One region of the Rummeliibacillus sp. NPDC094406 genome, then DNA from elsewhere that is predicted to be linked to it. Evidence: a T-box and tRNA genes for the amino acid it is inferred to sense, from the RefSeq annotation. Region 1 holds a T-box; the other holds one or more tRNA genes.
What was found. A T-box is a leader RNA that pairs with one kind of tRNA and senses whether it is charged. The one in region 1 lies ahead of thrS (threonine--tRNA ligase), so its partner is inferred to be a tRNA-Thr.
Positions count from the first base shown of each region.

Region 1 (15,676 bases):
GCTAATTTTAAAACTTTTTTACGACGTGCGCGTGATACAGTACCGCCTTTTACGCGTGGCATACTAATTACCTCCTGCTATTCAATTACATGAATATATTGTTATTTTAGAATTATTTGATGTTCGCAAGTAAAGATTTGATGCGTTTGAAGTCACCTGAAGAAACGATGTTTGCTTTACGTAAGTGACGTTTTGCTTTTGTAGATTTGTTTGCGAATAAGTGGCTACCGAAAGCACGGTCATATTTTAATTTACCAGTACCCGTTTTTTTGAAACGTTTAGCTGCGCCACGGTGAGTTTTCATTTTTGGCATTTCGAATTCCTCCTAAACTGTTCGACTAAAACTTATTTTTTTTCGTTCTTAGGTTGTAATACTAAGAACATGCTTCTGCCTTCCATTTTCGGTTTTTGTTCAACCGTTGCAACTTCAGCACAAGCTTCAGCAAAGCGATCTAATACTTTTTGGCCGATTTCTTTGTGCGTAATTGCACGACCTTTAAAACGAATAGATGCTTTAACTTTGTCTCCTTTTTCAAGGAACTTAATCCCGTTACGCAATTTTGTTTGGAAATCGTGTTCGTCGATAGTAGGACTTAATCTTACTTCTTTCATCACGATAACTTTTTGATTTTTGCGTACTTCGCGATCTTTCTTTTGTTGCTCGAATTTGAATTTACCATAGTCCATGATACGAGCGACCGGTGGCTTGGCTTGAGGAGCCACAAGGACAAGATCCAAATTTGCACGTTCTGCAATAGTTAAGGCTTCATTGCGTGATTTTACTCCAAGTTGATCACCGTTATGATCGATTAGACGAAGTTCACGAGCGCGAATGCCTTCGTTTACATACATGTCTTTGCTAATAACAATCCACCTCCAAGTAGTGTCGCGAATACATGGTTTGGGCTAGTTGCCCGATGATCGGTACGGTTATTTCGCTGTCCACTAAAAAAGGGCGGACATAGTCGAAATGTCCGCCCGCAAGATATATGTACACGCCGAAATGCGTGATCCGTTCTATCATGTAACCTGTCAACACCAATTTCTCAGATCGATCAGGTGAGAAGCGGGCAGCCTCTTCTTCAACCACAAACTTGTATTCTTTAACCTTTATTACTTTATCATGTGATACAGTTGTTGTCAACGATTATAATAAATTATTTTATATACTGAATCGATTTATAACTGTATTTCACATGAAGTGGAATCAGCTTCGCTTTCCGCGGGCGAACCGACGAGCCTCCTCGCTGCGCTTTGGGGTCTCTCTGGCTAGTTCTCCTTCAGGAGTCTATGCTAATTCTACTTTTACAAGATAGGAGTACTAGAAATTCATTACAAATAGCCATAAAAAAACACATCCTTACCATAGTAGTAAGGATGTGCAAATTCATATATATTAATCAGATTAAAGTTCTTTACAAGATTTTTATCCTTTATGAGCTACGTCTTCTTGAATTGCTTTTAAGAATTCGTCGAATGATACTGTTTCAGAATCTTTTGAGCCGTAACGTCGAACATTTACGCTTCCATCTTCTAATTCTTTGTCACCTAGTACAAGCATGTAAGGAATTTTCTTCATTTGTGATTCACGGATTTTGTAACCAAGTTTTTCGTCACGGTAATCCATTTCTACACGGAAGCCTGCAGATTGTAATTTTTCTTCTACTTGTTTAGCGTAGTCGAAATGAACATCATTAGATACAGGAATCACTTGTACTTGAACTGGTGCTAACCAAGTTGGGAATGCACCTTTGTATTCTTCGATTAAGAAGGCTACGAAACGTTCCATAGTTGATACTACTCCGCGGTGGATAACAACTGGACGGTGTTGTTTACCATCTTCACCAATGTAGTTTAAGTCAAAGCGTTCTGGTAATAAGAAATCAAGTTGAACTGTAGATAAAGTTTCTTGTTTACCGATGGCAGTTTTAACTTGAACGTCTAGCTTTGGACCGTAGAATGCTGCTTCGCCTTCAGCTTCGTAATAATCTAAGCCAAGGTCATCCATAGCTTCTTTTAACATGCATTGTGCTTTTTCCCACATCTCATCATCATCGAAGTACTTTTCAGTATCTTGTGGATCGCGGTATGAAAGTCTGAATTCGTAATCGTTTAGTTCGAAATCTTTATAAACAGATAAGATTAATTCAACTACTTTTTTAAATTCTTCTTTAATTTGGTCTGGGCGTACGAAAAGGTGAGCGTCATTTAAAGTCATGCCTCGAACACGTTGTAAACCAGAAACAGCGCCACTCATTTCATAACGGTGCATTGTACCAAGTTCTGCTACACGGAAAGGTAGATCACGGTATGAACGCATTCCTGATTTATAAACCATCATGTGGTGAGGGCAGTTCATTGGACGAAGCACTAGTGTTTCGTTGTCCATTTCCATTGGTGGGAACATATCTTCTTGGTAGTGATCCCAGTGACCTGATGTTACATAAAGTTCTTTAGATCCTAGTACTGGAGTGTAAACATGTTTGTAGCCAAGAGATACTTCTTTATCTACAATGTATCGTTCAATTGAACGGCGGATTGTAGCACCGTTTGGTAACCATAGTGGTAAACCTTGACCGACTAATTTGTTTGTAGTGAACAGTTCAAGTTCTTTACCAATTTTACGGTGGTCACGTTCTTTTGCTTCTTCAAGCATTTCAAGATGAGCTTTTAAATCTTTTTTATCAAAGAAAGCTGTACCGTAAATGCGTTGTAGCATTTTGTTGTCAGAGTTACCTCTCCAATATGCACCAGCAATAGATAATAATTTAAATTCTTTAATTTTACCTGTAGAAGGTACGTGTACCCCACGGCATAAGTCGAAGAAATCACCTTGTTCGTAGATTGAAACTTGTTCATCTTCCGGAATTGCTTCAAGTAGTTCTAGTTTATATTCATCGTCAATTTTCTCGAAGCGTTTTTTAGCTTCTGCACGAGAAACATCATGACGTACGATTTCGATATTTTCTGCAACAATTTTTTTCATTTCTTTTTCGATGCGTTGAAAATCATCAGAAGTGATTGGTTCTGGAGAATCGATATCGTAGTAGAAACCACCTTCAATTACAGGACCAACACCAAGTTTTACAGCTGGGAATAATCGTTTTACAGCTTGAGCTAAAAGGTGAGCAGTTGAGTGACGCAATACTTCAAGTGCTTCATCATCAGTTGATGTAATAATAGCAATTGTACCGTCTGCTTCAAGTGGAGTTTTAGTATCAACTAAAACATCATTGAAATTACCAACGATTGCTTTTTTACGAAGTCCTGGGCTAATAGATAGAGCAACTGCATCAGTAGTAATACCTTTTTCAAACTCTTTTACTGAACCATCAGGGAATGTTAATTTGATCATGTCTGCCATAATAATCTCTCTCCTTTTTTATATTCAAGAGCTCTGGGCCACAAGCTGGATGTGGGTCAAATAGTCGTTGCCACAGGACGCGGCGCACTTAGACTATCAACCTTAAGACAAGATTCCTCAGCACTTAAAAAAATGCATAAAAAAAACCCGTCCGCAAAGGGACGAGTTTGTACTCGTGGTTCCACCCTTCTTCCTTCTATGCAAACTAAAGATAGCCTTGCGTAGATGAAGCTCTAGATCGACTAACGGGCCGCTACCGTCGACAATTACTCACATTTCACTGTCGCTGCTCCAAGGTGGTAAATTTCATGCCGTTACTAAGAAGCTTTCAGCCATGGCTTCTCTCTCTTTGAGTCGTGCAAAAAAATTATTGTCCTTTTCCAAGCATTTCATATTTAGATTATGGTTGCAATTATATACTGAATTGTTTTGAAAATCAAGCATCAATTTGCGGCTTAATCAGCTTGATAAAGCCTTCTATTTTCACCAACCATTACAAAATCAGTTGTTAAAGATTTTATACGTTCCATAATTCGTGCTGCTTTTATAACATCTACTTCACCTTTTTGAGTTGTGGCGAAATGATTTTCAAGCTGCTCATAATTAAAGTTAGATGTAATGAAAACCGGTAATCCTTCATTCATGCGATATTGCAAAATAGTCCCGATGATTTCATCTCTTGTCCATTGAGATAAATTTTCTGCACCTAAGTCATCCAACATGAGAACGGGTGCTTTTTTTACGAATTCAACTTTTTCTTGAAGTGATTGGTCTTGAATAGAACTTTTCAATTCACTTAGAAAATCAGGTACATAAACCATTACTGTTTTAATCTCCATCGTAGCAAGCTCATTCGCTATTGCACCCAACACAAAGGACTTGCCTACACCGAAATTACCATAAATATAGTAACCAGTTCTCGGTAAATTCCCTGTATTACGTACTTTTTGTATAAATAATTCTGCGAAAGTACGAATCGCTTTTTTTGACTCATTGCTCGTATCCAAATCACTAATTTTTGCCTTTAGAACATCTTTTGGCATATGCATACTAGAGATCATAGAAGCTGCTTTGCGACGTGCATCTTCCATTCTCTTTGTTTGACATGGAACATATTCTACATCTATTTGTCCACGAATAACTGTTAGTTTCGGAACAAATCCGTTAATAGCTTGAATAGCATTTTTACAAGTAGCGACAGATTCACATTGGCTACAATCATGTTGTTGGTTGACGTACTCATAAAGCTTTCCTAATCCTCGTTCCACCATTTCACGGTTTGCTACTTGATCGTTTTCTGCTAGGAATTTTTGAACCCCTCTATTTTCTAGGATTTCTCTTTGCATTTCATCGTAACGAGCTTGAAACTGTGAATCCATCATTTTTTTTAATTCATTGTTGATTGGTTCCATTATGAATCCACCTCTCCTTCATTCATACCTAGTTTTTTCAATATTTCTTGGCGTTTCTTTTCATAATCTGTTTGGTTATCTTCTGATGGTTTTTCGTCTTTTTTCTTTTGTTGCTTTAATTTATTTTCATAGTACCAATCTGGCACATTTTGAGTTTTCGTAGTTTGTTTACCCTTTGGAATATATTGCTTGCGACTCTTCTGCATTTGGTATTCTTTTGCAAAATTTAAAGCTTGTTCTGCTGTTTGAATATTGTTTTTTTGCCAGCTAGAAGCAATTGCTTGCAGGAAAGCGCTATTTAAGTTGGCATTACTTAAATAATAAGCATAGTGAATAAGGACATTCAATACAGGTGTTGGTATGTCATATTTCGTAGTAAAATCTTGTACCACTTTGACATCCTTTTCAAATGGAGTTTTTCCTTTTACAAGCATTGTTAATAAGTCAATTGATTTTACACTGTTAAAAATAGGTATTAACTCTTTATTTAGTTGCTCCATATTTGAATAATCCGAGTCCACAAACTGTGGCAGTTGATAAAATATCCCTGCTCCAGCTTTTAATATCTTATATTCCTTTGAATAATCTTTTGTTTCTTTAGTTGCGACTATTTTAGAATCCGTTACGTTATTTACTTCAAATTCTCTTGCTAACTTCATCGCTTCTCTTGCTGTTTTCACACCTGTATTGCGCCAATGCGATGCGATTGTTTCTATATATTTGCGGTTTAATTTCCCATTATTTCTTAAAAACACATAATGTATCAATACGTTCACTACCGGTGTTGGCATGCCATATTGCATCACTAAATCCTCTACTAACTGGCGATCATTAGGAAACGGTTCCTTTCCTCCTGCCACCGCAGTCAATACATCAATTGGGGAAGTCGATTCAAACCATCGTATTAGCTCTGCTTCCATAGGATCAATATCTTCATCTACCATAGCTGTTTGCGTAAAGACTTCTTGTTTTTGTGTTTTTTTCATGACAGATTGCATCGCTGGCGGTTCTTTCGATACTGTCAGTTTATAATAGTCAGCCGCTTCTTTTTTTAAACGTAAATCACTTAAAACCATTTGATCATCGAGTGCTAATAGAACAACTTTCTGCATATCAAACGGTGTTAAATGATATAGAAAAGCTAATTTTGCAATCGTTGCTTTTACTTCTGCTGTTAATATGGATGACGGAACTAGTTGCTCCGATAAACTCGTTCTTAAAAGATTGAAATCAAAATCCTCATAGTTAAAAGGTAATTCTTTTGGCTTTTCTTGTAATCCTGTAAGTTGTATTTCATCAGATGGCACATTATGCTGAACAGGTCGATAAACATCTGTAAATGTTCTAGATACTTCCTGATAGCCATAATTAGACAGTCCTTTTGAAACAAAACGTTGCCGTAAATTACGGTATGCTGATTCCCCAATTTTACTAAACAAGAACATTGATAAAAGGGGGTCATCAAAGAAGGTAGCCGCATCAAGGGGCGGCATCGCATCATAGATAAAGCAACGCATTTCTTGCTGGTCTTTACGCCAAGTGCGTAATAAACCAATAGCCTCAAGTGCTATTCGCGATTCGAAAATTTTGCCAATTGGCATATCTAAAGCGTTCATCAAATGATAATGTGACATCGCACTATCGTCTACATTTTCTCCCTCAGCCCATAGTAAAAAATAGAGGCTAATTGGCTCTGCTCCAATAAGTGGTTGATACAAAAGAGTGATCAACTTTCGGTCATAACTAGATAGAGGGAAAGGTACGCGAATAGATAGGCGATCAACAGGTTGCAATTCTTTATATAAATTCACCAACGGTTCCCCCTCCAAAACATCCACTTACTGTTCTTTTTCACGTTCTTTGGATTGTTTTTCGATTAACTCTCTTAACTCATCAATAAATACATTAATATCCTTGAATTGACGATATACAGATGCAAAACGAACATAGGAAACTTCATCAATTTTTGAAAGTCTGTCCATAATCATTTCCCCAACATCTTCTGTTTTTACTTCTGCGTTACCAATTCTTCGCAAATCTTGCTCAATATTAAACACTAAATCCTCTAACACACTTAAAGCAACTGGACGCTTTTCACACGCTCGAATAAGACCTCGAAGCACTTTTTCTCGACTAAATTCTTCACGTGAACCATCTTTTTTAATAACAATGAGTGGCATCTCTTCTACTTTTTCAAAAGTGGTAAAACGAAAACTACATGATTCACATTCTCGGCGCCTGCGAATGGCTTTATTATCATCCACAGGTCTACTATCAATGACTTTTGTTCCGTTATATTGACATGCTGGACATTTCATAATTTTTCTCTCCTGATTTCGAAACATATTAGTTTATCTATTATATCAAAAAATAATGATATAAATCGAAAAAAAGAGTAGAAATTCCCCTTTACATCAAAATAACTATATCAAAATCCGTCAAATTTCGATTCTTTAGTATATTTTGCGCAATTTCAGATAAAAAAATCCTTCCAACTGAATCAGTTAGAAGGATTTAGCCAATCAATTAATTATGCATTTACTGTTTCTTTTAACTCAGCTACAACTTTTTTAGTAAGATCTACAACACGTGAAGAGTAACCCCATTCATTGTCATACCAAGCAAGTACTTTTACTTTACGAGAACCAATTGTCATTGTAGTAAGACCATCAATTGTTGCTGAAGCAGGATTTGTATTGTAGTCACGAGATACAAGTGGTTCCATTGTGAAGTCTAAAATACCTTTTAATGGACCTGCAGCTGCTTTTTTGAATGCTTCATTTACTTCTTCAACTGTTACATCTCGTTGTAAGTCTACAACTAAGTCTACTAATGAAACGTTTGGTGTTGGAACACGTAGAGCCATACCATGTAATTTACCTTGTAATTCAGGTAGTACAAGTGTTAATGCTTTCGCTGCACCTGTAGAAGTTGGAATAATAGATTCAGCACATGCACGTGCACGTCGTAAATCTTTATGTGGATTGTCAATATTTTTTTGATCGTTTGTATATGAATGAACTGTTGTCATTAAACCGTTGTCAATTCCAAATGTATCATTTAGGACTTTCGCAACTGGTGCAAGACAGTTTGTTGTACAACTTGCATTTGAAATAACGTCATGTTTTGAAAGGTCTAATTTATCATCATTAACACCCATCACGATTGTAACATCTTCGTTTTTACCTGGTGCTGTTAAAATTACTTTTTTCGCACCTGCTTCAAGATGTAAAGCTGCTTTACTACGTTCATTAAATTTACCTGTTGCTTCAATAACGATATCGACACCCATTTCTTTCCAAGGTAAGTTTTGAGGGTTACGATCATTTACAAGTTGAACGCGTTTACCATTTACAACTAATGCATCTTCTTCTGTAGTTACTTCACCATTAAATCTGCCATGAGTTGTGTCATACTTTATTAAATGAGCCAATGTTTCGGCTGGATAGTTTGCATTTATCGCTACAATATTTAAATCATCTTGCAGTATCGCTTGACGGAACACCATACGACCAATACGGCCAAATCCGTTAATAGCAATTGAAGCTGTCATGAATAAAATCCTCCCTGTTCACTACGTTATACTCAATTTGTTTTATTCTCGAATAGTATAGCACATTTCTCAGAAAGTAAAACATAATATAAACTATATTTTAATGTTTATATTTTCAGAATATTATACCCAATTATCAAATAACGTCCCACAAATCCAGTGTTTTCAACAGTTGATCGCGAGTATTTTCAAAATTCCCGTTATTATAAACAACAGCATCAGCACCTTTTTCTTTTACAGAAAGAGGAAGTTGCGAGGCAATTCTTGCTTTCGCTTCTTTTTCTGATAAGTGATTTCGTTCCATTAATCTTGTTAATTGGATATCTTCTGTGACAGAAACGACTAGAATTTTTTCCACAAAATGTTGCAATCGACTTTCAAAAAGCAATGGAATATCCATTACTATATTTTTTTCTCCTTTTTCAATCCATTCATCCCTTTGTCGCAACATTTCTTTACGAATTGCAGGATGAATAATATCATTTAATTCTTTTCTTTTTGCAGGATTATGGAAAATGATCTCTCCTAGTTTTGCCCGATTCAATCCACCGTTTTCCAATAAAATATCTTCTCCAAATACTTCAACGATTTTGCCCAATGTTTCAGTTCCTGGTTCTACAACATCTCTAGCTACGATGTCAGCATCAACTATCTGTAAACCTAATTCCTGTAACATTTTAGCTACTGTACTTTTTCCGCTTGCAATACTTCCGGTTAAACCAATGATCATTTACTTCACACACCTTTAACGTTGGCATTTAGGACAGTACACTGAATTCCTACCTGAAATTACCATTTGTTTTGTATTAGTATGACATATTGGACACGCTTTCTTCCCATACATCTGCAAACGATTTTGCATTCCGCCTGCTTCTCCATTTATATTTCGATAATCTGAAATACTGGAACCTCCAACATTGATACTTTCTTGCAAAATAGCAACGATTGTTCGGAATAGCTCCGTTTTTCGTTTTTCACTTATACGCGAAATTTTTCTAGATGGGTGAATTTTCATACGAAACAATGACTCCGTTGCATAGATATTGCCACAACCTGCAATGACATGACCATCCATAATCACTTCTTTGACAGGCTTATTTGCATACTTTGGCATATTTGATATTGCCAAAAAATGAGTCAATGCTTCTTCCGAAAAAGGCTCCGGTGCTATTTCTAGAAGCGGTGGAAACTCTTCAATAGAGTGTAAGAGACGCATTTCACCAAAGCGGCGAATATCCGCATATACAAGAAATTCATCTTCTTCAAAAGTTAATACAATATGTATGTGCTTTTGAAACTTACTTTCTGTTATTTCATTTAACGAGTGAACGTGGAACCATGCACCAGTCATCCCTAAATGATTGACTAGCACATAATCTATATTGTTCTTGTTTAAATAGAAAAAGATATATTTAGATCGTCTTTTGATCTCTTTAATTTTCATATTCTCTAATGCATCCGAGAACATTTCTGGATCCATTCCTTTAATAATACATGCTTTTCCTTCGTTAATAGAGGTACAAATCGTATTAGAAACCTGAACGTGACGGATAACTTTCCCCGTCACGACAGGTTGAAGTGCACGCACAACTCCCTCTACTTCAGGTAATTCTGGCATGCGATCACTGCTCCTTTATTTGGTTTCATACCAAGTTGGCCCTGATGCAAAATCTGCTTTTAGTGGTACTTGTAATTGGATACAGTTTGCCATCACTTCTGGTACCAGCTTTTCCAATATTGCAATTTCTTCTTCTGGCGCTTCGAAGATTAATTCATCATGTACTTGTAATAGCATTTTCGCTTGTAATTGATGTTCTTCTAATGCCTTTGCCATATCAATCATAGCCTTTTTGATGATATCTGCAGCGCTACCTTGGATTGGAGTATTCATCGCAGTACGTTCAGCAAAACTACGTAAGTTGAAGTTTGAACTATTTAAATCAGGTAAATAACGTCGACGGTTTAAGATCGTCGTTACATATCCTTTTTTCTTTGCTTCTTCAACAATATTCTTCATATAGTCTTGAACACCCGGGAAGCTTTCGAAATAACGGTCGATAAAATCAGCTGCTTCCTTGCGTGTGATATCTAAATTTTGGGATAAACCATAATCACTAATGCCATACACAATTCCAAAGTTTACTGCTTTTGCTGCACGTCTCATATTCGATGTGACATCTTCAGCCTCTACATGGAAAACATCCATCGCTGTTTTCATATGAATATCCATACCATGATTAAAAGCATTGATCAGATTTTCATCATTTGACATATGCGCAAGTACGCGTAATTCAATTTGAGAATAATCGGCAGCGAACATTTTCCAGCCTGCATGAGAAGGTACAAATGCTTGTCGAATTTTCCGTCCTTCTTCTAACCGCACTGGGATGTTTTGAAGGTTTGGATCAGTTGAACTTAGGCGGCCTGTTGAAGTTAATGCTTGTTGATAGCGGGTATGAATTTTTTGATCATCTTCATGAATTACCTTCAATAATCCTTCAATATATGTTGATTGCAACTTTCCTAATTGACGGTATTGTAAAATATGTTGAATAATTTCATGCTCTGGTGCTAGTTTTTCTAGTACATCAGCAGCTGTTGAATAGCCTGTCTTTGTCTTTTTAATTACAGGTAATCCTAATTTATCAAATAAAATCACACCCAGTTGTTTAGGCGAATTAATATTAAATTTTTCTCCTACAATTCGGTAAATATCTTCTTCAATATCTTTCAGTTTAGCTGTTAGTTCAGCCCCCATTTCAACTAAACGGTTGCGGTCAACTGTAACGCCTTCGCTTTCCATTTGACTAAGGATTGTAGCAAGTGGTAATTCTAGATTACGATATAAATCATATTGCTCATTTTCTTTTAATCGTTGTTCTAGCTTAGATTGAAGACTAAAAACAGCTGTTGCTTTACGCCCTGCATGCTCTGCAATAACATGCTGTTCCGGAATTACTTTTTTAGCACCTTTACCGTACACAACATCATTTGTTTGAACATCCGTATAGCCAAATTCTTTTGCAACGACAGCTACATCATCAGATGACATCGAAGGGTTAAGAATGTATGCAGCTAATAAAAAGTCAAATTCAATTCCTTTTAATTTGATATCACTTCTTAATAATGCAGCTTGAGTTGCTTTTGAATCGAATAAGTACTTTTTCTTTGTATCATCTTCTAGCCATGAGATAAAGTCTTTGGACTCCAATGCTTTTTCAAATGGGATATAATAAGTTGTTTCCCCCGCTGTTAGAGCGATTCCAAATCTTTCACATGTATGATAATGTTCATCTGCTAACTCTAAATGCATAGCCATAGAACTCGTTAATTGTTCCTCAGATAGCTCTTCTACAACTTCAAATATTAATTCCGTTGTTTCTTTCGCTTCTGATTCATAACTACTTTTTTCAATTAATGATTTGAATGAAAGATCTTGCCATAATGCAAATAATGTATCAACATCTGGCCCCTCATATGTTAATTCATCAATTGTTACTTCAATAGGTACTTCACGGTTAATCGTTGCTAGTTGTTTACTCATTTTCGCTTGCTCTTCGTTATTCACAAGCTTTTCTTTTAGTTTTGCCCCACTTACTTCATCAATATGTTCATACACTTCTTCAACTGTTGGGAATTGTGTGAGTAATTTTATCGCTGTTTTTTCTCCGACACCAGGTACACCAGGGATATTATCTGAAGAATCGCCCATTAATCCTTTCATGTCAATAATTTGATGTGGCGTAAGTCCATATTTTTCATTTATATGAGCAGGTGTGTAGTGTTCAATATCCGTCATACCTTTTCGTGTAATATAGACAGTTGTATGATCAGATGCTAATTGAGTTAAGTCCTTATCTCCTGAAACGATGATTACCTCATGGCCTTGTTCATCTGCCTGTTTGCTCAATGTACCAATAATGTCATCTGCTTCATACATTTCTAACTCGTATTGTTTGATTTGATATGCATCTAGCAGTTTTCTTAAGTACGGGAATTGCTCAGATAATTCTGGTGGTGTCTTTTGTCTTCCACCTTTATATTCTGAATATGTTTTATGTCTGAAGGTTGTTTTCCCAGCATCGAATGCAACAAGCATTTTGGTTGGCTTTTCTTCCTCTAATATTTTTTGCAACATCGTTGTAAATCCATAAACTGCATTCGTATGGATACCATGGTCATTTGTTAATAATGGTAGCGCAAAAAACGCTCGATACGCCAAACTATTACCATCTAATAAAAGCAATTTTTCCTTTTTCATATTGGCACACTCCTAAAATAATGAAATCGATTTTTATTTAAATTCATTTTTTACCTAATTTAGATATTTCATTAGTTATTCTCATTATCTATTTTAACATGCTTGCTATTGGAAAGGAAAAGAGTGCTGTTCAATATACGAAGGAATGTTCGGTTTTAAACAAAATTAAAAGAGAGCGCTATAAAACGGCGACTCTCTCATTGGGAAATAATTTGAAGGGGGCTTCGATTAATAGTATAAAGCTACAATTTGTAGTTCATATAAAGTGATTGTAAAGATATTGTAAATAAATGATACGCAACCTATTTGTATCTTATATTTACTTTTAATCGATTTTGGAATTCGCTTACTTTATACCAAATAATAAAAAACGAGGAATCCTTCGCTTTTTTAGACTTTCGGGAAAATAAGACGCATCGTTGTCCCTTTTCCCACGACACTATCAACTTGAATTTTCCCATGATGTGCTTCTACTAAATGTTTTACAATGGCTAATCCTAAGCCGGTTCCACCAGAATTTCGACTCCGCGCTTTGTCTACACGGTAAAATCGTTCAAATACACGTGGAATCTCTTCCTCACTTATGCCCATTCCTTCATCGGAAATTTCAAGAATCGCATTCTGTCCTTTCTCGTAAAGGTGAACGGTAATTTTTGTACTTTCTGGTGAATAGTTAATGGCATTAACCATTAAATTCATAACCACTTGCACTAACCGATTAGGATCACCATTAATATAAACTTCTTGATCAATTTTTGCTTCAAACTGTATATTTTTTTCTTCTATTTTTTGATGTGTCATTTCAGTTGTTCTAATAATCACATCACGTAAACTTGTTTTTTCCACATTAACCGTAAAGCCGGTCTTTTCAATCTTAGACAAATCCAGCAAATCATTCACAAGTATTTGCAGGCGATTGCTTTCTTTGTTCATAATCTCCAAAAAGCTAAGTAACGTTTCTTGATCCTTGTATGCGCCATCTAAAAGAGTTTCAGAAAAACCTTTAATAGATGTAATAGGTGTTCTAAGTTCATGGGAAACATTCGCAACAAAGTCTTTGCGAATTTGTTCCAACATTTTTAGTTCAGTAATGTCATGCATAACAATGACGACACCAAGCCATAACCCGTGTTCACCAACTACAGGTGCACCATACACTTCCATATCACGATATTCATGTTGAAGTTTAATGTGTATTTGTTTTCTATATGGAACTTCCGTCATAAAGACATAATCCACAAATTCTTCTAACTCGTGAGGCAACCCTAATTCACGAAAAAGTTGTCTTTGTACGTCTTCATATTGTTGATCGAATAACTCGGTAAAGACTCTATTGACAATCGTAATATCTCCTTCTCTACCAATCATGATTAGGGCACTACCCATATTTTCAATTAATGTCTTCAATCTTTCTTGTTCAATTTCACGAACGATCATGATATCTTGCAAGTTTCTAGCAAGTGCATTTACCGCTTTACTCAAACGTAATGTTGGTGAGCCAGTTATTTCATATGCGCGTGCAAGATAATTTCCCTTTGCAAGCTCAAAAGCAGTCATCATGACATTATCAATCGGTTGGGATAAATTTTTGATAAGACGATATGTGACTACAATTAAAATGATAAAAGTAATGACAAAGATTATAGCCAGTAAGATCCATAATTGTAGGCGAATATCCGATAAGTCTTCGACCTTCATATGAGATGCTATGGAATCTAGAATCGTATTCATTTGTGAATTAGTTAATTCAATATGTTGTTTTTCTATTGCATGCGTGATATTTTCTTTAGATTGTATAACATTTGTTCTAATCGAGTCCTTCACTAAGAGCGGGAAAAGCTGCCCCAGAGTAAAACCTAGGCCAGCTAAAGTAATTATATATAAAAATCCAAAGGAAAGTAATAAACGAAAACGTAATGATTGCATCAATTTTTTGGCTCCTCAAATTTATAGCCTAGTCCTCGAATTGTTTTAATAAACTTCGGCTTACGGCTATTCTCTTCAATTTGATCTCGCAAATGACTAATATGCACATCCACTATACGTGTATCGCCTGCAAAGTCATAGTGCCACACAGCACTTAATAATTGATCACGTGTTAAAACTCGGTTTTTATTTTCTAAAAGGTACAACAGCAATTCAAATTCCTTAGGCGTAAACTCTAATAAATTGTCATCTAAAAACGCTTCAAACCGATCTGGGAAAACATTTAAATGACCTATATGATATGTTTTCTCACTAGTAGATTGCTCCTCTTCTTGATGAGGTTGATCAACCACTTTTGACCGTCTTAATACAGCTTTGACACGTGCCATTACTTCTCTAGGACTAAATGGTTTTGTCATATAATCATCGGCGCCTAGTTCAAGTCCCAGCACTTTATCAAACTCGTCATCCTTTGCTGTAAGCATAATAATAGGTGTATTGATTTTTTTCATACGTAATTCTTTACAAACTTCCATACCATCCAATTTCGGTAACATTAAATCTAACAAGATTAAATCTGGCTTTTCAGAAATTGCTTTATTTAATCCATCACGCCCATCGTTTGCTGTGACAACATCATAACCTGCTTGTTTTAAATTGTATTGTAATAAGGTTGCAATCGAAATTTCATCTTCTACTACTAATATTTTATTTGTCATTTTATATGCCTCCGCAATTGATTTGAAACCCCCATCTCAAATCTTATTGCTAATATTTGTAAATTATTTTGGATGAATTGGAGGGATTGCTGTAACAGTTCCCTCTAGCACAATCTCTTCATTACTATTTATGCCTTCTACCTTTACCCTTATTTCGCGATTAGATAAATTAACTTCCTCAACAACTAGTTGTATTTGAACGGTTTCATAATGATACAACGGCTTGGGAAATTGAAATTTTTGTTCACGAATATACGACCCTGCGCCAGGTAAGTATTTTGAAATGGCTGATGTCACAATTCCTGTTAGCATAGTAGGTGGTACAACTGGTTTTTCATAAGTGGTTTGAGCAGCATAGTCATGCTGTATGTACAAAGGATTATTGTCATTTGTTAGTCCCAAGTATAATAACAAATCTTTATCCTCAATTTTTTCTGTAAG
Region 1 is NZ_JBIWGZ010000003.1:481,481-497,156, forward strand. Features, by position in the region: gene rplT (50S ribosomal protein L20) at 1-62, opposite strand, end outside; gene rpmI (50S ribosomal protein L35) at 113-313, opposite strand; gene infC (translation initiation factor IF-3) at 346-852, opposite strand; gene thrS (threonine--tRNA ligase) at 1,427-3,364, opposite strand; T-box leader at 3,519-3,756, opposite strand; gene dnaI (primosomal protein DnaI) at 3,820-4,776, opposite strand; gene ACIQ4I_RS10745 (DnaD domain protein) at 4,776-6,587, opposite strand; gene nrdR (transcriptional regulator NrdR) at 6,615-7,094, opposite strand; gene ACIQ4I_RS10755 (glyceraldehyde-3-phosphate dehydrogenase) at 7,307-8,329, opposite strand; gene coaE (dephospho-CoA kinase) at 8,466-9,059, opposite strand; gene mutM (bifunctional DNA-formamidopyrimidine glycosylase/DNA-(apurinic or apyrimidinic site) lyase) at 9,075-9,947, opposite strand; gene polA (DNA polymerase I) at 9,963-12,590, opposite strand; gene pnpS (two-component system histidine kinase PnpS) at 12,981-14,516, opposite strand; gene ACIQ4I_RS10780 (response regulator) at 14,516-15,235, opposite strand; gene ACIQ4I_RS10785 (MaoC/PaaZ C-terminal domain-containing protein) at 15,299-15,676, opposite strand, start outside.

Region 2 (15,676 bases), on a different contig from region 1:
CATTCAAATGGGGCAGGCAATTGCTCTTTTAACGATTGTTGCTGCTGAAATGATGGGGGCAACTTCAGGAATCGGATACTTAATCTGGACCTCCTATAAAGCCTTTTTGCTTAAAGAGATGTTTGTTGGGCTCATACTCATCTCATTTTTTGGCTATCTATTTTCACTAATACTTCGATATCTTCAGAAGAAAATTCTTCCTTGGAGGTGAGACAATGGAAGATCAAACGAAAATATCTATCAAAAATATGACGAAAGCTTTTTATAAGAAAAATAGTAGTGTCACAGCTTTAGATCAAGTCTCTTTAGATATTTCAGAAGGTGAATTTGTTTGTCTTGTAGGCCCAAGTGGTTGCGGGAAAACAACATTACTCAGAATTTTGGCGGGACTGGAAACAACAAGTGTTGGTGAATTCGAAATTATGCAGGGACAGGAAGATCGACCTCTTCAATCGATGGTTTTTCAAGAAAGAGGGATTATTCCTTGGTTAACAGTTGAGGAAAACGTAGCGTTCGGTTTGAAAATGAGACATTTACCTAGCAACTTAATTAAAGAAAGAACGGATTACTATTTAAAGAAAGTTGGTCTAGAAAAGTTTTCAAAGTTATATCCGAAAGAGTTATCCGGTGGTATGAAACAACGTGTTAGTATTGCACGTGCGTTTGCAAATGATCCAGAAATATTGTTAATGGATGAACCTTTTGCAGCACTTGATGAACAAAATAAATTCATTCTACAAGAAGAATTATTATCCATTTGGGAAGAAACGAAGAAGACAGTACTTTTTATTACACATAGTATCGATGAAGCTTTATTGCTAAGCGATCGTATATTATTAATGAGTGCACAGCCTGGGAAAATCATAAAAGAAATTAAGAACGATTTACCAAGACCACGGAATATCGAACAGATTCGTGCTAATCAACAAACTGCGGAGTACTTTATAGATATATTAAAGCATTTACATGAAGAAGTACAAAAGTCTAGAAAGTAACAGGTTTTATAAAGGGGGATTTGAATGGGGAAATGGTTGAAACGGGGGCTTGTGATACCATTCATATTACTAGCGATGGTCATTACTGGATGTACTGATAAGAGTACAACTACGACTAATCATAATAAAGTTGACAATGAAGTAAGTAAGGATAATAAATCAGGGGATTTAGCACCATTAGAAAAGAAAGCTAAAGTAGTCATTGCCGAAGATGGGGCAGCCTCCGGAGCGGGTTTTTATATTGCAAATGAGAAAGGCTACTTTGCAGATTATAATATTGAGGTAGAATTTGCACAATTTGCAAATAGTGATGATATGCTCCCAGCACTTGCAGCAGGTGAAGTAGATATTGCGGGCGGGGTATCGACAGCGTCATTCTTTAATGCCATCGCACAAGGAATAGACGTTAAAATTGTAGGGGATAAAGGTCACAACATGCCAGGGAAATCCTATTTCACATTCGTTATTGGGAACAGGATGAAAGATGTAATTAAAGAATATTCAGATTTCAAAGGGAAAAAAATAGCAATCTCTTCAAAGAACTCTATTGATGGCTATATCTATCAACTGATGTTAAAACATGCTGGATTAACAGAAAAGGATGTTAAGACAGTTATTATGAATGATTTTGGTAGCATGCTTGGTGCTTTGGAAAATGGATCAATCGATGCAGCACTCAGTATTGAACCATTGATTGCTCAAGGTGTTAGTAAAGGAATTCTTACCCGTTTTGGCGATGCGACTGATTTTGCACCAGATTCACAAATTGCATTAGTTTTAGCTTCACCTAAGTTTATGAAAGATGAAAAGGATATATCGCTACGCTTCATGCTTGCATATTTAAAAGGTGTACGTGATTACAACGATGCTTTCACTAAAGGGGAAGGAAAAGCCGAAGTCGTCAATATCATGACAAAATATACAGCATTAAAAGATCCTGCAATATGGGATAAAGTAAATGTGACTGGGCTTGATCCAGATGGAAAAATGCGTGTAGATGATATTAAAAAGCAGTATGAAATGTACAAAGCAAATGGTGCTACTCAAGGTAAATTCGACTTTGATAAAGCGATTGATACATCTGTTACTGAAGAAGCTATTAAGATTTTAGGTAGCTATAAATAGAGTATGAAAAAATGGAGCAAGCGAATGTGCTTACTCCATTTTGTTATGGATAAGATTATTTTACATTTTTAATTTCAGAAATTTGGAAGAAACTTTGTGCATCATTGCCTTCAACATAATTGTAATAGACCTTATATTTGCGATGGAATACTTTTGTATCCTTCTTGCTATTTTGTGTTTTGGCAATGACTTCTTTTGTATTAACAGTGAAATCAGTGTCTGAATCACGTTTGATGGATGAAATTTCAACTTTATTTACTTTTTCTTGAATACCTTGTTTATGTTTTTTGGGGATTTCTGCTAAAAGGTCTTCGTATAGTTTTGTGTCGTGCATAATGTATTCGTTTGCTAAAGGAGTAAAGTCACCTGATTCAACAGCCTTCGCATATTCAACTGGATATTTTGCAATAAAATCGCTAAGTTTTTGTATTTCAATATCTGTCATTTTTTGTCCAGAAACAATAGGCTTGTTTGACGAGTTCTCAGGTTGCTGACTATAAGATGAAGAAGTAGAACTTTGATCAGTTTTATTTGATTGAGTCGTCTTATGCGTTTCAGTAGTAAATGCCTCTGTTTTTGCGGGTTCTTTTGAAGTTTTTTCTGAATCATTGCTGCATGCGGCTATTAGTGAAGCTGCTATACAAATTGAACAAATGAGCTTCCATTTTTTCATTTCAGTACCTTCTTTCACAAACTATTTTCTATTATTATAAGGTATTTGTTACAAAGTTGATAGTATGGAAGGTATTAGTTTTATTGTAAAGTAATTTATTTTATGAATGAATCAATTTCATAAATACTTTTCTAGACAAAAAACGCGAATATTATCTAAATGTACAATCCAATAATTCGGAATATACTTCAAATATACTATTTGTTTAATATGCCGCTACAGATGGCGCTTTCCGCGGGCGAGCGTTGAGCCTCCTCGCTCACTTCGTTCCCTGCGGGGTCTCACCTGTCTCGCTTTCCCGCAGGAGTCACCATCTTCCGCTCTAGACAATATTCTAATAGATATAGCACAAACAATGCCTCATTTAATGTTCGTGTTTTATATCAAAACATCGAAATATGAAATTAACTCGAATATTAAAGAAATATTTGGAATTAGAAAAAATAAAAATTATAAAATAAAAGCCTTTCGATTTTTCATAATAAGTAGTATTATTTATATAATTCTTATGCGAAAGGTTGGTTTTAAAATGCAAAGACCAGTGTCTATTCCAAGACCTCTAGTTCGCGTTAATCAATGGACTATTTTATTAAGTACAATAGCTACATGGATATTTCATCAACCACTAATATTATTAATACCACTTATTGCAAATTTATTAGGATTATTTTTCAATTTTAATCCATTAATGAAATTTGCACGATTATTTTTAAAGAAAAAGCTTTCTGAATATATTCCTGAAGATGTCATTCAACAAAAATTTAATTCGTGCATTGCCATAAGTTGCTTAGTTCTTGGTTTTATAGGATTTGAATTAGAAAAACCAGCAATGGGTTATATTTTTACAATTATGGTTGCAATTGCATCTGGTATTGCAATTCTAGGATTTTGTATTGGCTGCTTTATCTTTTTCCAATTGAATCAATTCCGTTACAAATTAAAAAAAGCTACTCATTCATAAAATTATGATGTAGTAAAAGGGGAATTAATATATTACTAAAGTTAAACCCTAGCATGTTTCCCTGAAAAGTGCTACAATAACTCCTGTAGCTGATAAACAATCTATCATCTAAATGCCGATTTAGTTTAATGGTAGAACGGTGGTCTCGTAATCCATTGATAAGAGTTCGATTCTCTTATTCGGCATAATATAGCTAATTGATCTTTATTAATACGAAAGAGCCTTATAACGGTTTAAAAAATACGGATGAACGTTGGAATAACAACGATTATCTGTATTTTTTTTATGCTTATTATTTGAAATTTAGATAAAAATTCCAACTTTTATGATCATATTACACATTTTGTTACACATTACACACAACGTTACACATGATAAACGCTGTTATCACGGTTTTTGAACTCTTTTATAATATGATTTTAAGTGTTGAGAGTAGTTTGTACATCTTTGTGTCCTAATCTTTCAGAAATATATTATGCACTTGTAGAACGATACAGTAAGACACTGGCATGCGTGTGTGTATATTGGTTACTTAATTATTTCTAAAATATCTAGTTTTTCCAGGATATGAGCCACCATTAGTTTAGTGTAGCATAGCAGTTATGATTACTCTTTATTGATTTTTTATAATTATAAGTAATAAAAGGAATATATTACTATATGTCGAATTATAAAGATAATAGGGAGGTATTTAGAATGAAGCTTAAAGAATTTTTAGATGAAATTATTAACTCTGATAAGTTTGATTGGACATATGATGATGATCTAGGTAGATACAACTATATAAATGATATTAGAATCAGTATTGCTAGTGATAGAGAACCTGATGAATCATATGAGAATGAATGGTTGAACTGTTATCCTGATAAAAAGGGTTATTTTAATAGATATAATTTATGTTTTAACGGGGCTAGTATCGAATCTTTTTATGGTGTTGCAGTCGATGGATATAGAATGATTATTCCAAGTCCTCGGCTAAATGATTTGACTATTACACGAAAACAGAAACAAATTGGAAGAATCATTAATAAACCCTATACAGAAGTAAGCGATGAGTATGAGCAGTATTTAAATATGGCAGGAATTACAATCAGAAACGAAGAAGAATAGTAAGATTCAACATTCTCATACGCGGGTGTTTCTTTTTTTATCTTTGAAAGGAATAACGTTGAAGTGATTGCAAATGAGTTAGATTACAAAACAGGGCATATATATAACAAACACGCTCAAATTGTGCTGACGAGTATTCGAGAGTGTGAATGAATAAAATGCAGTAGATAAATCAGGGGGGGATAGGTTGGAGAAGAAAGAAACTGTAAAAACAGGCATTGGATTTGGTTCAGCTTTAGCGATAGCAATTTCGTGGAGTGTAAACAAATCGATTTTGTGGGCGATATTCCATGGTATTCTAAGTTGGATTTATGTAATCTACTATGCGTTAACAAGATAAACCGAATCTAACATAACTTTAGATTAAGTTAAGATGAGGCAATAGAAACTATAGTATATTCGCGAAAGATTAATATTGTGATAGTTTACAGAAGTAATTACATGCATTAGTCCTCCTTGAATATGGACCACTCAAAATGGGGGACTAATAAAATTCCGAGACAGTTCTTGAGACTCTGACCTGTAATACACGGCTTATATGCTTGGATCCCCCCTTTCCAAGGGGGGATTTGCTTAATTTATCTAATTTAATAAGTGATTGGTGAAAAAATATTAATCTTACCTCATTTCTTCTTGTAGTATTTCAATAAAATTTAAAACATCGATATCGGAATCATTTTTAAGTATGTTTATTATTTTATTTAGTATGTCTTTGTCTATTAAGTATTCTAATACAATTGCTGCTTTAACAGCCGCTATTCTGACATCACTAACATTATGGTGACTTAGCTGTATTAATTTATCAGTATACCAATTTAAATCTATATGATCCATTTCATCTATGTCATGACTAATAAGATTTATTGCACCAATAATTTCGCCGATATTGTTTTCATTAATAAACTGTTCTACCTCTTGTTGAGATGTTTGAGGTGCCTCATAAAGTTCGAGTAAAGACATTCCAGTATTTTCTTGAGTATATAATATTGAAACAAATTCACTAAATGAGTCAGCTACAGTTATTATTTCGTTACTGTCATTATTAATATAAATAATAGGCGGATTTGTTTTGGTATTTCTATAATCAAAAGCAATCCATTCTGACCCATCCCCACTAATTAGTACGATATTCTCAGGCATTTTCCACTCTTGTATATAATAAGGTGTATCTAATATTCCTGGATCTTTACTTATTCCAAAAATATGATCAATATATCTAGAAGTCTCATCCCATGCAGTAGGTATAGGGCTTGGGAAAGCATTGTATATAATTTCCCCTCCGTTTTGATCTTTAAGAATTTCTATATATTCTTTCGGTAAGTTAATGCCGAAAATTTTTTCAGCCTTTTTAATATTGGATTCTTTTAGTTTTATTAATTTATATGTATCTTCAGGGTTATTTGCCCAAATTTTAACCATACAATTTCCTCCATCTATAGAATAATCTAATAATCATAAATATATTATAATGTAAAATTTGTAATATGTACTTAGCAGGCATACATAGGGTGCTTTTTGGATTTAACAAGTAGTACGAATAGTACCATTCCATTAAAATGACAGCTTAATAGGGTGAATGGAAATATTTGTTGAATAATCTGTAAAGAAAAGAATTTACTTTTAATGAAGTAAAGGGAGGAAGTGTTTTAATAAAATTAAATAAAGAAGGTATAATGAATGAAAAAATCATTAGAAAAAAGGTTTTTATATTTATATACAGGTGAATTAATCTCTGGGATTCTTTTTATTTTTCTAAGCTACTTTTTTAATAGCAAGTATCCGCAATTTCATTTGTATTCATTGTGTTCGTTTTGGTTTTCATTTATTTTTTTTGACCTCCTTTTATTTCAAGGAGCGTATTATTGGTACATAAAATGGAAGAGGATACGAACTGAAAATAAAGTGAATACCCCCTTTAAAATCGTACGTATGTTTAAGCTTTTCAAAACAATAAACACAGTTTTGCTACTTGTGCCAATACTTGGATTTATCGTTGATTATATAAAATGGAATAATTTATCACCAATTAGTGGGTTTCTTTATATTTTTGCGATATTAGAATACGTTAACTATTTCTACATTCAGCTTTCTTACGATAATCGGATGGATATTGAATATTTACTAAAAAACAAAAGACTAAAAAAGTCTTCTATTAGTAAAGATCTGGAAAAAATGAGTAAAGAGTGAAATAATAAAACAAATCAGGTTTACAGTTGAATCTAGGTTGCTATGCCATTAAGCCAAGAGAAGAGATTACCATCTAAAGCGTTTCCTTTTATTATCGTGATTTTTATAATAAGTTACATTTTGCGTTAACTTAGTGTAATGTGAATTGAATTTGAACTGCGTATTCATTAATTTACATATGGGCATATATACAAGAAACATGCACAAATTACACGAATGAATGAATATGATGAAAGTGTGAACGCAATTTTAAACAATAAGTGGAGGAGAGAAATTTTGAGCTTTATATATAAGGATGAAATACTTAACAGTTTGAGCTTGGTCAGAGAACTTGTTAGAGATTATGAATCCTGTCCTGAATGTGGAAGTAATAGCATAGGAAGTAGCACAAATCTTGGTTCGATGGGCTACAATGGTAAATTAGGAACTTTTGAACGAACATGTAAATGTGGTTGGAAATCGAAAATTAAAGTCGAAAAAGTATGAAACATTTTGAGGATTGAGCTTAACTTCACATTCTAGTCTGGTATTAGGTAGTAGGGAAGTAACTAATAGCAAAGCTGTTACAGGTGGTCTTTTTATGTGAAGATGTAAGTGCAATAAATGATGACATTTTAAGAAGATAGTAAAGAAGCAGTTCTTTATTTGCTCCTACCGTAGCCTTAGTTAATAAATAATTAGTTGCCTAAACAAAATAAGACCACCTTAATCGGTAGCCTAGATGACTATTATTTTACGTCAATTTTCCATTTTATTTCTTTATGATCTAAACTAAATGTAGGAGTGTAAATTAATTTATAAGTACCATTTTTAGATACGTCGTATTTGATGATACCTGAAAGTTTTTCCCCCTTGTTTATATCTCCAGAAATAGGTGTTTTACCACCATAGTATTCGTCTTGAGATTTATCACCTTTGTATAAATTAAAATGACTTGAATCTACATATATTTTATTTTTGCTAGAGTTTTTTACTGTTATGTTCAGTTGAAGTACTTTTCCATTTTGAGGTTTAATGTTTTTATCAGGTTTTACAATTTTCGCTTTAGTAATAGTAATTTTAACACCATTAACTTTAACTGTTTCACCGACTTTGTAGATTTTGTTTTTCTTCTTCTCTTTTTTCTCTGCTTTTTGTTCAGTTTTTGTAGATGAATCACCTTCTTCTTTTTTCACTTTCGTATCTCCACAAGCTGAAAGGAATAGTACTAAAACCATAGGGGCAATATACATTAACTTTTTTATCATTTTTTTCTTCCTCCTCTAAAAAGACCGCCATTACAGTACAAATTATAAGCAAATTGTTCAAATTAATAGTTGGAATTTACTAAAAAACATTGATTTAAGTGCAAGTTAAAGTTAGTCTTTACGAGTTTTATTTAAGTTATTCGTTTGCGTTGTTTACTTATTTAAAGGTTTTGAATTCAATATTGAATTTTATAGAGTGGTCTTTATCTTTACTTCCACAGATGAAACTACTCCGATGTATGAAGAGAATTGCTAGTGGCTACACTAGTTCTATTGTAAGTTGGACTTTCAAAATTTGGAGGCGATAAAGATGCAAATGACAGAACAAGCTGCAGCATTTTTTAAGAAGGAAATGGCAGAGAAGAATGAAGATACTTTGCGTTTTTATAATTTAGCAGGATGTTGTCAGCCAGTTTTGACCGCTGAATTCGAACCCGCTCAGACGGATGACAAAATTGAAATCGTCGACAATGTGAAAATAGCAATAGAATATGCTGTTGTGGACGATTTAAAAGATGTCACAATTGGCATTGATGATACCGGTGAAGAAGTCGAACTCGTTTTAGATGGATATATTATTCCTGAACCATGTGGTTGTGATCATGACCACGAACAGAATGACGAGTATAACCATAATCACAATTAACGTAAAATCACTAAAATTGAGAAAGGGGCGAGACTAAATACATAGCAGTTTTATTAGAACCATATTGTCTTTAAGAGAAGAAATGGCGAACCAATTGAATATTGCTACACAAGCTCGTTAATCCACGGACTTTTAACAATTTCAGTCCTAATTTATATTTTGTATAATATATTAAGTAGATACATGCTGGAAATTTGGAAATAACATCGTTATTTTAACTGGCGGAATTAAGGGACTAAATGTCATAAGAAAATCTTATGTAAATGATAAGTTTTATATTAATTTTATTAATATTGCTTCTATTTTAAGATAAATGTAAAGAGGCTGAGTTATGAAAGAAAATACAAAGTAAAGAGGGGACTACTTTGCAATTTATAATCAGTCCAATAGCTTTTGTTAATAATTCTAGAATTGATATTGAAGATGATCAGTGGGGATCAATCATATCAACAATTAAGCTTGACGAAAATATAAATATTGCAGCAATTAAAGGAATAAATGAGTTTTCTCACTTAGAAATCATTTTTTATTTCAACAAAGTTTCCGACGATAAAATTCAGTTTGAAGCTAGACATCCGAGAAATAATACAAAATATCCTGAAGTTGGAATATTTGCTCAAAGAGGAAAGAATAGACCGAATAAATTGGGCGTAACAATTGTGGAACTATTACAGGTTGAAGACAATCGAATCATAGTAAAAGGGTTAGATGCGATTGATGGAACACCAATTATTGATATTAAACCAGTAATGAAAGAATTTTTACCTAAGGGTGAAGTAAGTCAGCCAAATTGGTCTGTCTCCTTAATGGAAAGATATTGGGAGGAATGACATAGGAAGATCATTCGTTAAATCTTCCCATAATCACAGTATTATAGTATTTTTCATCTAAAAGGATTTTATCTTTTATCAAAATACCTTCTATTTCAAACCCTAATTTGGTATAAATTTTAATCGCTTTTTCGTTTGTTTCTAAAACGTTTAAGGTGATTTTTTTTATGTCATTGGAAACAGCCCAGCGAATGGATTCTTTTAGTAGATTCTTTCCAATACCGTTTCCCAAAAATTCTTTCAAAATGCACACGCCAAATTCAACTTTATGAGAGAATCTATGTAGATATGTTCCTTCACACCTTGAAAATCCTACGATGGTTTTCTGAACAACCGCGACTAAAAATAAGTTTCTTGTCATCTCAGTGTCTGTTTTGACAAGCTGTTCAAATCCCTGAATATCGATGAATGCCTCTCCTTTTTCTCTATCAAGATTTTCCGTTTCTCCGTCAATCTGTAATCTTAACTCAGACAAGACTTTTGCATCTTTTTCAACTGCAGATCTTATAGTGTAAGTTAAACCATTTGATGAAAATGCTTTATCATTTATAATCATTGAAATGCTCCGTTCATATTATGTTTATTTAGGTAATTAAGTGTCATAAATAATTTCTCTTTTATATCAAAAAAACCTTAAAGTATCTATTTTAATAACAAATTAAATGGTAATTAATGATAATATATATTAAAAATGGATAGTGTAAACGACCAGAAATTAGGATTAATTAGGGGGTGGAAGCTTTGATCACGATCAAATATGATTTAGATCAACAAGATTTGGCTATTTTAAAGGATATTTATCAATCTGTTGATTGGGTGAAACATGATGAATCAATAATTGAAAAAGTTTTTGATGCAAGTACTCATAAGGTATTTGTAATGGAAGATAAAAAAATTATTGGGTTTGCAAGAGCTCTTTCGGATGGTGTATTTAATGCTGCAATTTATGATGTTGTAGTACATAAAGACTTTCAAAATAGAGGTGTTGCAAGAATAGCTTTAGAAAATTTACTAAACCAATTAAAACATGTGTCTTGCATACAATTAATTGCAACAACTGGAAACGATACTTTTTATGAAAAATTTGGTTTTAAAAAGCTGAAAACAGGTATGGCAATCTATCAAAATAAGGATTTAGCAAATGAATATTTAGAATAAGATGAATAGTCGTTAGTTTATTTACTTAAATTCTTTGATTTAGTGGGAAATTAGTAAAAAAAGAGGTGCATGAACATTTTTGTAATAAAGCAAAATCAAAAGAAAGTAGTAGTATTATTACACGAGATTTATGGTATAAATGACCATATGAAGTATTATGCCAATTATTTTGCTGATTTTGGTTATGATGTAGTTTGTCCAAATCTAATTAAGTTGGAAAGTCCATTTAGTTATGAAGATGAACAACAAGCTTATCGTCATTTCACAGAAACTATTGCTTTTATATCCGCAGCATTGGAAAGCAAGCAATTGATTGAAGAATTAAGCTCTGAATATGAAGAAATACATATCATAGGCTTTAGTGTTGGTGCAACTATTGCTTGGTTATGTAGTGAGTTGAAAGAAGTTGATCGAATCGTTTGTTTTTATGGGTCTCGTATTCGAAATTATTTAGAAATAACACCAGCTTGCTCAGTTCTATGTATTTATGGTGAATCAGAAAAATCATTCGATGTTACATTACTTGTGAATCATCTACAAATGAAGCGGATTGAATCCCACATACTTACAGGTGCTCATGGATTTGCTGATCCATATTCGAAGGAGTTTAAAAAGGATACATATAATAAAGCAAAAGAAATAGTAAAGAGCTTCTTATTGAAAAAGATTGGGTATTAGGGGGATATGATGAGGCTATATGGAATTCCATATAAATCTATCCTTAATTGTTTAAAACAAAAAAGAGAAATGTTACTATTTTCTCTATAATAAAAAAATTCCATTTATGTGTGGTAAAGGTGGTGTTTATATATGGGAATTGGACCTTTTGCTTCGTTATTTATGTTAATCATTTACATTACACCAATTGCTTTTGTGATTTGGTTTATGGTAAATATGGTGAAATTACAGAAAGAGAATAATAGAATTTTACAGTCAATTGATGAAAAATTAAATCGAAAATGTTAAAAGGTAGAGGAGAATAGTAACATTCAAGGAGAAGAGTAGATTACACATTAACTTGAAAAGGGTTAGAACAGGTTGGGAAAATGGCTATACGTGTAAAAGTGGAATTTTCAATTGACATGATTTGGGCAAGTACACTGCATGAACTAGTAAGACGACTGAAATCTTGAGTGAGATATTTAGCTGCTCTGTTAAATACATAGACGAACTAAAAGTTCTTGATAATGGTGATATAGCTTGTAAACCAATTGATGTAGTAGAAGTTCAAATTAAGCTTTTACCACATGAAAGACGGGGAACATTTGGAGAAACAAAAATTTAATTTCGTATGAGTGAATGTGCCCGCAATTTGATTTGCGGGCACATTCATTTTCTAATACTACTGAAAAGTTCGTGTTTTCAATATTTCTTGAAGCTCAATAAATGCTTTAAATTTAAATAAGTGTTTAGGTGAATTATGTAATAAGCTAATTTAATTTAAAATATATTTTAATGAATAAAATTAATATAAATTAATTTTTTGAAATTTTGATGCAATATTGCCTTTTTTTGATGCATGATGCCATCATAGTAAGAATTAGTTGGATAATAATTGCCTATTTATAGGGTTTTAAAAGTTGGCACATATTTTGCAATATATTTAAATGAGCGTGCAAAACACGTGAAAGGAGGATTAGGATCTTGAAAGAAGTTATTGTATTAGGTGCAACTGGAACTATTGGTAATGTTATTGTCAGAGATTTAGTTGAAAGTGGAGTGGAAGTAATTGGAGCTGATATGGACCTCGGTAAACTCCATCAACTAAAAAATGAGTTAAATGCAAAAAATTTAGAAGTGCATTCCTTAGATATTAGAAACTATGAGAATACGGTAAATCTAATGAAACAAGCAAAGGTATGTGTAAATGCAACCAATTACATGTTTAACATTGATGTAATGAAAATGGCAGCTGCTGCAAAAGTAGATGTACTAGATTTGGGTGGACTCTATACCTTAACTAAAGAACAACTTAAACTTGATGAATTTATGAAAGAGGCAGGTGTTCTTTCAATTCCAGGTATGGGATCGGACCCTGGTATCTCCAATGTGTTAAGTAGATATGGAGTAGAATTATTAGACATTGCAGAAGAAATCCATATTCGTTATGGGTCTACAACTACTGGAGTAACTTTCCCTTTTGCTATTGATACTATTATAGATGAAGCTACTAAAAATGCAATGGTTGTTAAAAAAGGACATTTATATGAAATACCACCTTTAAGTGATGAAGAGGATACAATTTTTAATGAAAAAATTGGTGCTCAAAGAACATACTCTATTCTTCATTCTGAGTTAGCTACGCTGCCAATAAGCTTTCCACAAGTGAAAGAAATAACTTATAAAGATACTTGGGATCCGTCAACAATTGAAAAGATTAAAGTGTTTGAACAATTTGGAATGCTTAATGATACTCGTAGCAATAACTCTCTCTCTCCTAGACAAAAGTTGGTATCTTTGCTTAAAGAAACGATTTCTGAAAATCCTCAGTGGGGAACAGATGAACTAATGGTTGAAATAAAAGGAAGTAAAGCAGGAAAAAAAGCTTCTGTTAAATTTGAATTATTATGTGGCTGGCAAGAAAAGTGGAATATTAATGCGTTAGCGTATGTCACAAGTATGCCTGCATCAATCGTAGCTCAAATGTTATTAAATAATGAAATCGAAGGAAAAGGTGTAAAACCTCCTGAACAATGTATTGATCCAGTGAAGTTTGTTTCTTATTTAGCCCAAAAGAATATCACTTTAATCTCTACCTATTCAGAAAAAGAACAAATTAAACAAGAACAAATAAAAATAAAAAATACTATTAAGTAGTAATTTGTAAAAGAAATTAGTTTCGTAATGTTATAAAACTATCTTCTCTTTAATCAAAATGGTTTTTTATGAGTTTTAAAAACTAAAAAAGGGGTTGTTGTTATGCAAACTAAAATGGTGGTATTACGAAATTTTATTAATGGGGAATGGACAGAGTCAGATAGTGAAAACGTACGTGAAATAGTTTCACCGGTTACTGGTGAAATAATACATCGAGCTCCAGAGTCTACTAAAGAAGAAATTGACGCTACGGTTGCTGCAGCACGAAAGGCTCAATTATCATGGGAATCTTTAACTGCATGGGACCGTGGTCGCGTTTGTTACGCAATCGCTGATGCAATTGATCGAAATAAAGAAAAATTAAGCCGTGCTCTTACTCTGGAACAAGGTAAACCATATGAAGGTGAATCACTTCCAGATATAGAAGAATCAGCAGAACTATTTAGAATTGCTGCAGAAGATGCTAAACGTATGGAAACGTCAATTATCCCATCTCTAGATAAAAATAAAAGAATTTTCACATTCCGAAAAGCAAATGGTGTTTATGGAATCATTATTCCATGGAACTTCCCAACGCTTATGTTAGCAGAGTTTGTAGCTCCTGCAATTGCAGCAGGAAATACAATCGTACTTAAACCTTCGGAGTATACACCAGGCATTATTAGTCTGTTTACAGAAATAATGCACGAAGCGGACATCCCACCAGGAGTATTTAACTTGGTTTATGGTGACGGAAAAGTAGGCCAACAATTGATTGAACACCCAGAAGTTGATGCAATTGGATTTATCGGATCCCATACTGCTGCTGAAAAAATTGTCCGTGCAGCGGGCTTAAAACCATCGATTATTGAAGCAAGTGGTAATGGTCCAACAATTGTTTGTGAAGATGCTGATCTTGATGCTGCAGCAAAAGGAGCAGTTCATGGAGGGTTCTTTAATGGTGGCCAAGTTTGCTGTGCTACAGCAAGAGTTCTTGTTAATGAAAAAGTTCACGATGAGTTCGTAGAACGTGTAGTTGAAGAGGCAAAAAAATGGTCATTAGGAGATCCATTTAATGAGTCAACAAAAGTTGGGCCGATGAACAATGAAGCGGTAGCTTCAAAGATGGAATCTCATGTACAAGATGCTCTCGAAAAAGGTGCAGAAGTTCTTTTAGGAGGTAAAAGAGCAACAAATTATCCAACCAATCTTTATTTCGAACCTACAGTTATTGATAATGTTGGACTAGATACTTTAATCAATCAACATGAAACTTTTGGACCGATTGTACCAATCATTACTGTGAGTAGTGATGAAGAGGCTATCAGAATTGGTAATGACTCTTATTTAGGACTACAGTCTGCTGTGTATACAAAAAGCTCTGCACGTGCTTTTAAATATATGAATAATTTACGAACTGGGAATACGATTATCAATGAACATGGCGGTTATTGGGAGCCTCATGTACCATTTGGTGGAGCAGCCGGAACTCGCACAGGCTGGGGACGTATTGGTGGAAGATATACAATGTTAGATATGACACATCTTCGAACTGTTACTTGGGATTTCTCTTCTTAATGTATTTAATTGTATATATGGTTGCGACATATGTTCGCAACCATATATTAAATCGCTTCCTGAGTTAATACCAAATAATATCACATTAGGGGTAATAGGTATGGATATTAGAAAACATCATATACACAATGCTATTTGTATTCCATGGCCAACTACCATTGAAATAATCCTTCTCAAGGTATTAGAAGTAGATTGTCAATGGCTCATTTTGCAAGAAGATGAAAAGACTATAGGATATATAAACAGAACCACTCTGTATAAAAAAGTGAAGGAAGTCGGTTTCAAAAAAGTTCTATCGCTGTCTTTAGAAGAACTTATTACGAAACCCGTAGTTAATAATGAATATGAAATTTTACTAAAAAAGAATAAA
Region 2 is NZ_JBIWGZ010000001.1:289,765-305,440, forward strand. Features, by position in the region: gene ACIQ4I_RS01340 (ABC transporter permease) at 1-211, shown strand, start outside; gene ACIQ4I_RS01345 (ABC transporter ATP-binding protein) at 216-995, shown strand; gene ACIQ4I_RS01350 (ABC transporter substrate-binding protein) at 1,020-2,120, shown strand; gene ACIQ4I_RS01355 (TcaA NTF2-like domain-containing protein) at 2,176-2,793, opposite strand; gene ACIQ4I_RS01360 (DUF4395 domain-containing protein) at 3,323-3,754, shown strand; tRNA gene ACIQ4I_RS01365 (tRNA-Thr) at 3,869-3,939, shown strand; gene ACIQ4I_RS01370 (hypothetical protein) at 4,451-4,864, shown strand; gene ACIQ4I_RS01375 (hypothetical protein) at 5,052-5,204, shown strand; gene ACIQ4I_RS01380 (SMI1/KNR4 family protein) at 5,483-6,283, opposite strand; gene ACIQ4I_RS01385 (general stress protein) at 6,542-7,051, shown strand; gene ACIQ4I_RS01390 (DUF4352 domain-containing protein) at 7,780-8,298, opposite strand; gene ACIQ4I_RS01395 (hypothetical protein) at 8,594-8,944, shown strand; gene ACIQ4I_RS01400 (SAM-dependent methyltransferase) at 9,310-9,774, shown strand; gene ACIQ4I_RS01405 (GNAT family N-acetyltransferase) at 9,785-10,330, opposite strand; gene ACIQ4I_RS01410 (GNAT family N-acetyltransferase) at 10,516-10,932, shown strand; gene ACIQ4I_RS01415 (dienelactone hydrolase family protein) at 11,002-11,610, shown strand; gene ACIQ4I_RS01420 (hypothetical protein) at 11,743-11,898, shown strand; gene ACIQ4I_RS01425 (hypothetical protein) at 12,062-12,217, shown strand; gene ACIQ4I_RS01430 (saccharopine dehydrogenase family protein) at 12,577-13,749, shown strand; gene ACIQ4I_RS01435 (aldehyde dehydrogenase family protein) at 13,852-15,306, shown strand; gene ACIQ4I_RS01440 (sigma-54 interaction domain-containing protein) at 15,407-15,676, shown strand, end outside.
Region 2: it encodes a tRNA-Thr, which carries the amino acid that the T-box ahead of thrS (threonine--tRNA ligase) is inferred to sense. The anticodon was not compared.